2 regions of the Syntrophomonas sp. UBA1041 genome follow, and region 2 is predicted to be linked to the other one. Evidence: predicted binding sites of a transcription regulator. Region 2 holds the regulator's gene; the other holds the start of a gene.

Region 1 (4,586 bases), on a different contig from region 2:
TCACCGGATTGGTCAGCCAGCTGGCGGGCATACCTGGCATTGAGGAAGTTACCCTGACCACTAACGGTACACTTTTTGCCAGGATGGTCAAAGCCTTGCGGGCCGGGGGGTTAAAGAGGGTCAACTTCAGCTTGGACAGCCTGTCAGCTGAGAAATACGATTATATTACCCGCGGCGGCTGCCTGGAGGATGCCTGGAAGGGCATACTGGCAGCCATGGAAGCCGGCATGCATCCGGTGAAGTTAAATACCGTTATAATAAAAGGTTTTAATGATGATGAAATATTGAAATTTGCTGATCTGGCCCATCGTTTTCCCCTGCAGATTCGTTTTATAGAGTTTATGCCGGTGGGGGATCTGCTGTTTTGGGATGAAAGCAAAGTAATCACTATTAAAGAAGTTAAAGCCATTTTGAATAAACATTATAATTTGTTGCCTGTCGCCCAGGTCGGCAATGGACCGGCGGAGCATTTCAATCTGGAGGGCGGTCAGGGCGGCATAGGCTTTATCAGCCCCATGAGCAATCATTTTTGCGACAGGTGTAACCGCATACGGCTGACTGCCGAAGGCAAACTCAGAAATTGTCTTTACGATTATCACGAAACCGATTTAAAAGCAGCCCTGCTTCAAGGCATCAACCGGCAAGAGCTGCGCCAGTTATTAGCCCAGGCCATCAGCCGTAAACCCGAGCGGCATCATATGGATACCGGATGGGGCGAAGCAAACAATCGTAAAATGTACCAAATAGGGGGTTAACTGTGGAATTCACCCACCTCAATTCGTCAGGCCGGGCCCGTATGGTCGATGTCAGCAATAAAGAAGACAGCACCCGTCAAGCCCGGGCTATGGCGGTTGTTAAAATGAAACCTGAAACCCTGCAGGCCATCCAGGCAGGAGCGATTACCAAGGGAGATGTATTGGCGGTAGCTCAGGTTGCTGCCGTTATGGGCGCCAAGCAGACCCCGCAGCTGATTCCCATGTGCCACCCCTTGATGCTCGCTTCAGTAGATGTGGAATACGGTTTTGATCATACAGCGGGTGAACTGCATATAGAGACCGTAGTCAGATCGACCGGCAAAACCGGAGTGGAGATGGAAGCCATTACGGCTGCGAGTATAGCCGCGTTAACCATCTATGATATGTGCAAAGCGGTTGACCGATGGATGCAAATATCGAACATCTGCCTTCTGGAAAAAAGCGGAGGAAAAAGCGGGCATGTCAGGCGCCCGGATTAAGCATAGACTCGGTTTGGAGTGATTTAAATGTATCAGACCGGAATTGTGGTTATGAGCGACAAAGGTTCCCGCGGAGAGCGCGAGGATCGCAGCGGCGCCAAGATTGCCGAACTGCTGGGGGCAGATTTTCAGGTTGCCTTTTATAAGCTCATACCTGATGACAAGCCCACTATAGAGGAGACCCTGGTTTACGCTTGTGACCAGCTAAAGCTGGATCTTCTACTGACCTCCGGAGGCACCGGCTTCTCGGTTCGGGATGTTACCCCCGAGGCTACCGGCAGCATTATAGAAAAAATGGTACCGGGCATTCCGGAGCTGATGCGCTGGACGGGTTTGAAGACAACCCCCCGGGCAGCCCTTTCCAGAGCGGTGGCGGGGATACGCGGGAAAACCTTGATCATCAATCTGCCAGGGAGTGAACGCGGGGTAAGGGAATCCCTGGAGGCCATCCTGCCAGTTTTGCCCCACGGTCTGGATACTTTGATCGGGTCCTCGGTGGAATGCGGAGAAGCTTAGCAAACGAAATTTAATGATTTTTAAAGGTATAAAAAGAAATTCCCCGCAACATAATACTAATTAATAATATCGGGCAGAATCAGCTTAGTTTTCTATTTGAATACTTGGCCGGTCTTGCCTAATATTATAGCTAGGTGTTAGCACTCGCTACGAATGAGTGCTAATAATAAAAAAGCAACATTTTAAAAGGGGGTATACCTTTGAAAATTCAACCATTGGCAGACAAACTGGTAGTCAAAGTAGTGGAAAACGCTGAAGAAAAAACCAAGAGCGGTCTCTATGTTCCCGACACTGCTAAGGACAAACCGCAGGTTGGCGAAGTTCTGGCAGTAGGTCCCGGCGCTCTCAATGACAAGGGCGAGCGGATCCCGATGTATGTGGCCGTTGGCGACAAGGTCATCTATGCAAAATATGCCGGAACCGATATCAAAGTTGACGGCGAGGAACTGTTAATCTTATCTGAAAGAGACGTCCTGGCAAAATTGGCTTAAATAACAGATTAAAAGGAGGATACATAGATGGCTTCCAAAGAGATTAAATTCAGTGAAGATGCACGCAGATCATTGGAAAAGGGAGTAGACACCCTTGCCAATGCAGTTAAAGTAACTCTGGGCCCCAAAGGCCGCAATGTAGTATTGGATCGCAAATTCGGTTCTCCCACCATCACCAATGACGGTGTTACCATTGCCAGAGACATTGATCTGGAAGACCCTTGGGAAAACCTGGGCTGTCAGCTGGTAAAAGAAGTCGCCATACGGACCAATGATGTGGCCGGCGACGGTACCACTACTGCAACCGTACTGGCACAGGCTATGATTAAAGAGGGGTTAAAAAACGTGGCAGCCGGAGCCAATCCCATGATCATGAGACATGGAATTGAAAAGGCTGTTAAAGCTGGAACCGAAGAAATAAAAAATATCAGCAGAATCGTAGATTCCAAAGAGGCCATTGCACAGGTGGCGGCTATTTCCGCCGATGATCCTGAAATCGGTACATTGATCGCTGATGCTATGGATAAAGTGGGTAGAGACGGGGTTATCACTGTAGAGGAATCCCAGTCAGTTGGCACCACCCTGGAAGTCGTGGAAGGCATGAGTTTTGACCGCGGCTATATCTCCCCTTACATGGTTACCAATACTGAAAAGATGGAAGCAGTTCTCGAGGATCCCTATATTCTGATCAGCGACAAAAAGGTCTCCTCAATTAACGAGATTCTCCCCGTCCTGGAAAAGGTTGTACAGACCGGCAAACCTCTGCTGATTATCGCCGAGGATGTAGACGGTGAAGCCCTGCCCACCCTGGTAGTCAACAAATTGCGCGGCACCTTTAATTGTGTGGCGGTTAAAGCACCGGCCTTCGGTGACAGAAGAAAAGCCATGCTTGAAGATATCGCTATTCTGACCAATGGACAGATGGTATCTGAAGACATCGGTGTAAAAATGGAGAACGTAACCCTGGATATGCTGGGCAAAGCCCGCCAGGTGGTAGTAAACCGCAATGAAACCATCATAGTCGACGGCGCTGGCTCTGAAGAAGCCGTTAAAGGCCGCATCGCGGTAATCAAGAAACAGGCTGAAGAGACCGAATCCGAATACGACAAAGAAAAACTGCAAGAACGCATGGCTAAACTGTCCGGTGGTGTTGCGGTAATTCAGGTAGGCGCTGCCACTGAGACCGAACTGAAAGAAAAGAAGCACCGCATTGAAGACGCCCTGGCAGCCACCAAGGCCGCTGTTGAAGAAGGCATTGTTTCAGGCGGAGGCACCGCTTTGATTAATATCATCGGGGTTATCGATGCCCTGCAGGCTGACGGGGACGAAATGACCGGCATTAACCTGGTCAAGAAAGCCCTGGAAGAACCGCTGCGCCAGATTGCTAACAATGCAGGCAAAGAGGGCTCCGTGGTGGTGGAGAAAGTGCGTAACTCCGAAACCGGCATTGGTTACAACGCTTTGACCAATGAATACGAAAATATGATCAAGGCCGGGATCATCGACCCCGCCAAAGTAACCCGCTCCGCATTGCAAAATGCTGCCAGCATTGCCGCCATGGTCCTGACTACTGAAGCGGTCATCACCGAAAAGCCCATGGAAGACAAGGGTATGGGCATGGGCGGAGGCGGCGGAATGCCTCCCATGATGTAATCTTAAACAGTCATTGACGCGAGCAGCCGGCTTATAATGAGCCGGCTGCTTTTTTGATGCGCCGGCATGGGCCCCAGTCGCCCCAAACTTTCCTCCAGATCTCATTCATCCAGTTACTTCGATGCCCCCTTCATTTCAGCCGGCAGCAACCCGGGCGAAAAGATTCGTTAATAGTGGTCCTCAAAAAACGCATTGAATCCAGCCTCAGACTCAATGATTTAAGTTCCGCTTAGCGTGCTTTCAGCCGAATTTTCATTATTATGATGTGGCTGACAGTGAACAATGGCAAATGTCGAATTATGTCCTGATTGTAGGATAGTGTCCGGCATACAATACACCTGGCAACACTGGCCTGATAGCTGGCTTACCAGGTAATTAAAGGGACAGACCGAAATGCCATGGAATGGCACAATAATTGCTATAACAATTATAAGAAGCGTTCGGTAACGATAAATAAACAGGCAAGGAGGTCGTACTTGTTTCGCGGTTTAAAGACTAAACCAGGCTCTGGTTCATACTTAAACCGAGTGTGCAGAAATGAATCGTTCGATTGTCAGGGTTGCGGGGTCATGGTTCAAACCGGCAGCCAGATTGTCTCTTTTTTAACGAACTACAGGGGGCTGGTGCGGGATTAAGCCTCCCAAGGTTTGTTATACGAGCTGTGTTCATTATTCTCCGCGGCTCCACTAGAA
Region 2 (4,586 bases):
TCCAATCCGGCTGATAATCCCCTGCCGGGTTATCAGGAAGTGAAGCCCATGGTATACTGTGGTCTATATCCGCTGGAAAACAACGATTTCGAAAGACTGCGGGACGCTCTGGACAAATTGAAACTCAACGATTCCTCATTATTCTATGAACCGGAAAGCTCAGACGCACTGGGCTTCGGATTCCGCTGCGGATTTTTGGGGCTCTTGCATCTGGAGATTGTCAGGGAGCGATTGGAACGCGAATATGATTTGAGCTTGTTGGCTACCGCCCCCAGTGTGGTATATAAGGTTATGCTCAGCGACGGCAGTGAAATGGATATACAGAACCCCAAACTATGGCCCCCGGCTCAGCGGCTGGAAGCGGTCAAAGAACCCTATGTGAAAGCCAGCATGATGGTTCCCAATGAATTTGTAGGCGCCATCATGGAATTGTGCCGGGAAAAGCGGGGCCAGTATGTCAATATGGAATACCTCACCTCGCAGCGGGTGATGATAACTTACAAACTGCCCCTGGCTGAAATCCTTTATGATTTTTTTGATGCTCTAAAGTCCCGCACCCGGGGTTATGCCTCCCTGGATTATGAAATCAGCGGCTATGAGATATCCGATCTGGTTAAACTGGACATTCTGTTAAATGGCGAGGTGGTGGACGCCCTGAGCATGATCACCCACCACGACAACGCCTACTACCGCGCCCGGGCCCTGACCCAGAAGCTGCGCCGCATCATCCCCCGGCAAATGTACGAAGTGGTTATTCAGGCCTCCATCGGCGCCAAGGTCATAGCCCGCGAATCCGTCAAAGCCATGCGCAAAGACGTATTGGCCAAGTGTTACGGCGGCGACATCACCAGGAAAAAGAAACTGTTGGAAAAGCAAAAAGAAGGCAAAAAACGCATGAAACAGATCGGACACATAGAAGTCCCCAAAGATGCCTTCATGTCGGTGCTAAACATCGAAAAAGAATAGCGTTGATTTGCCCCTGAATCAAAAAATGACCCACGGGGGATGTTGGCTTGGTATATTTATTTTTGAATTGTGGGCAACCGGTGAAGCGAGGGAACGCAAGTGGGGATGGTTATTGGCTTGCACACTTGTTCGCAAGTTAAGAACCGTCCCCACTTGCGTCCCTTCATAGGAGCTGTATTTAATGGAAGCCACCTGGCCTCAGAACAGTCTGGGTTTGTATGTGCATATCCCTTTTTGCAGAAGAAAATGCCCTTACTGTGATTTTTACTCGGTGACTTTTGCCGACCAGGCTCAGTTGCAGGCTTATACCGAAAGACTCTGCTTTGAAATCTCGGCCTGCTCTGAAGACTACCGGGGAAAACCTGTCGACAGCATTTACTTCGGAGGGGGAACCCCCAGCCTCTTAAAACCCGCCCAAATTGGCACTGTCATCAATACTATGGCCTCCCGTTTTACATTGTTAAAAGACCTGGAAATCACCATGGAAATCAACCCGGCTACCGTAAATCGAAGCAGCCTGGAAGCCTGCAAAACTGCCGGGATCAACCGGGTCTCACTGGGATTGCAGAGTCTGCAGGATAAAGAACTCAGAGTTCTAGGTAGAATTCATTCCGCGGCAGCCGCCCGGAAAGCCATTACGGCAGCAGACGCCGCCGGGTTTCACAACCTCAGTTTTGATTTAATTTACGGCATCCCCGGGCAGACTATTACTGCCTGGATGCAGACCCTGCAAGAAGCGGTCAGCTTCCAGCCGCAGCATATTTCTATATACCTCCTGCAGCTGGAATCTCAGGTGCCTATGGCCCGGGCCATAGCCCGGGGGGAACTGGTTTTGCCTGCAGAAGAGGATATAGAGGCCATGTATTACCAGGCCATTGATTATTTGCACGATAAAGGGATCGTTCAGTACGAGATATCCAATCTGGCCCTTGACGGGTATCTATGCCGGCACAACCTGCGCTACTGGCAATTTGGCGAGTATCTGGGTTTCGGCGCTGCCGCTGTCAGCCGCCTGGGCGGGCGGCGCTGGATGAATGCCGCCGATGTGGATGCTTATATGGCCGGAGGGCCAAACAGGTCGGAGGCCGCTCAGATTGTACTGGAAGATATGAAGCCCCGGCAGCAGGCTCAGGAAGCTATAATCATGGGGCTCCGGCTTACGAACGGACTGAATGTGGAGGCTTTTAGAAGGCGGTTTGGCATAAGTCTATTGCAGGAATTTCGGCCAGTGGTAGAACGCTTTACGAGCAGCGGACTCTTGGAATTGGACCACGGCTGGCTCAGGTTAACGAAAGCGGGGCTTTTGGTATCAAACCAGGTTTTATGCTGTTTTGTTGAATGATTTCCAGGCTTGACAAAGAAGTTACAGCGATGATATTTTTTATTAAGTAGGGGTTAGCACTCAACAAACGAGAGTGCTAACAGGGGTGATCGATATGACCTTGGATGAACGCAAAAAGAGGATATTGGAATCGATCATAAAAGACTACGTTGAAAGCGCAGAACCGGTTGGTTCCAGAGCCATAGTCAAAAAACACGACCTCCGCGTCAGCGCGGCTACCGTCCGCAATGAAATGGCTGATCTGGAGGATATGGGCTATTTGGAACAGCCCCATACTTCGGCAGGAAGAATTCCATCTGAGAGCGGGTTCCGCTATTATGTGGACTGTATGATGGAGCGGGAAAACCTGGTGGAGGATGAGGTAGAACTGCTTCAAAAGATCCTCAAAGACAATCTGCAGGATTGGGATGAGGTCATTCAATCCATTGGCAATTTTCTGTCTCAGGTTACCCGTTATACTTCCTTTATCATCGTACCCACCGTCAAATTTGACGAGTTCAAATATATTCAATTAGTTCCGGTGGAAAAGGGCAAAGCTATGGTAATCGTAGTCACTGACACCGGGGTATTGATGCACCGCAGGATTGATATCCCGCAATCAGTGGAGACTAAAGAGCTGCAGAGTATCAATGAGGTCTTTAACCGGCTTTTTGCCCGGAAAAAATTTGCCGAGCTGCGCAAAACTGATTTGCAGTCCTTAAGGGATGAATTGAACCAGAGAAAAAAGGTAATAGACGGGATACTGGAGGCCATAGAAAATCTGACTGAAAATACCGGGGAAGAAAAGGTGGTTATAAGCGGCATCCTCAATATGCTCAACGAACCCGAATTCAAGAACCTGGACAAACTCAAGAAGATTCTGGCCATATTGGAGGAGGAATCGGTGCTTAAGGCCCTGCTTCCGGAAGCTACCGGCGATACCGTTGATATCACCATCGGGCGGGAGAATCGCCTGGATGACGCCAAAGAAATGAGTATCGTCCTGGCAGGTTATAAAATCTTCGGAGAAGTTGGCCGGGTAGGCGTAATTGGCCCGGTGCGCATGGAGTATTGGAAAGCAGCCGGCACGGTTGATTCAGTTCGCACTATCATCGATGAAGTGCTCAAAAAGCACTACTAAGAGTTCGATAATGGATACCGCCGAGGGGGGAAGCATCCACCCGTTATTTTAGCGCAGATATTTCAATAAACAGAGGTGATCAAAAATGAAACCGGAAGACCCGACTGTTCACAACCAGGAGGAAATGGGCTCGGATTCCAGCCTAAACCCGCCGCCCGCCGCAGAATCGATAGCCGGGCTGAATGAACGCCTTCAAGCCGTCCAGGAAGAGAGCAAGAAGAATTACGATCTCTATCTCAGGGCGGCAGCTGAGACTGAAAACTTGAGAAAGCGGCATCAGAGGGAACGGGATGAGTATCTCAAATTCGCTTCCCTGCCCCTCATCAAACCACTGCTGACCGTGATTGACGATCTGGAAAGGGCTCTGGATATGGCCAGCCCGGAACAGGACTATGCCAGTTTGCACAAAGGAATCAGCATGGTTTGCCAGCGGCTTAAAGAGATCGTTGCCCAGGCCGGGGTTGAGCCGGTGGAGGCCCTGGGGCAGTGTTTTGATCCGCAGTTCCACCAGCCCTTATCTGTTGAAGCATGTTCTGAACACCCTGAGAATACAGTTATTGAGGAACTACAGAAAGGTTATATCATGCACGGCAGATTAATCAGGCCCAGCCTGGTTAAGGTTAGTGGATAGCAATTGCAGCGGCAGTCTTTGCTTGTATAATAATTGTTTCCAGAATGTGGAGGTGTTTTAAATGGCAAAAGTAGTAGGAATCGATCTCGGTACAACCAATTCAGTTATAGCCTTGATGGAGGGCAATGAAGCCAAAGTTATTACCAATGCGGAGGGAGAACGCATAACTCCATCTGTGGTGGGCTTTTCCAAAAGCGGAGAGAGGTTAGTGGGCCGCGTTGCCAGACGCCAGGCTATTACCAATCCGGACCGCACGGTTTTATCCATCAAACGCCGTATGGGTACAGATTACCGGGTCAAGATTGATGATAAAAGCTATACCCCGCAAGAGATATCAGCCATGGTCCTGCAGAAAATGAAGTCCGATGCTGAGGCGTATCTGGGAGAACGCATCACTCAGGCGGTCATTACCGTACCGGCGTATTTCACCGACGCTCAGCGCCAGGCCACCAAAGATGCCGGCAAAATAGCAGGCCTGGAGGTATTGCGCATTATTAATGAACCCACTGCGGCCGCTTTGGCATATG

What was found. Region 2 encodes HrcA, which represses chaperone genes, less so after heat shock. Its sites were predicted from a motif close to TGTTAGCACTCNNNNNNNNNGAGTGCTAACA; they were not measured.
Region 1: the regulator HrcA is predicted to act here: its motif matches at 1,886-1,916, upstream of groES (co-chaperone GroES).

What each region holds. Positions count from the first base shown of each region.
Region 1 is NZ_DCEA01000002.1:7,797-12,382, forward strand. Features, by position in the region: gene moaA (GTP 3',8-cyclase MoaA) at 1-755, shown strand, start outside; gene moaC (cyclic pyranopterin monophosphate synthase MoaC) at 797-1,234, shown strand; gene B2633_RS00500 (MogA/MoaB family molybdenum cofactor biosynthesis protein) at 1,262-1,750, shown strand; gene groES (co-chaperone GroES) at 1,951-2,241, shown strand; gene groL (chaperonin GroEL) at 2,269-3,894, shown strand.
Region 2 is NZ_DCEA01000120.1:44,957-49,542, reverse strand. Features, by position in the region: gene lepA (translation elongation factor 4) at 1-966, shown strand, start outside; gene hemW (radical SAM family heme chaperone HemW) at 1,148-2,308, shown strand; gene hrcA (heat-inducible transcriptional repressor HrcA) at 2,403-3,428, shown strand; gene grpE (nucleotide exchange factor GrpE) at 3,514-4,059, shown strand; gene dnaK (molecular chaperone DnaK) at 4,121-4,586, shown strand, end outside.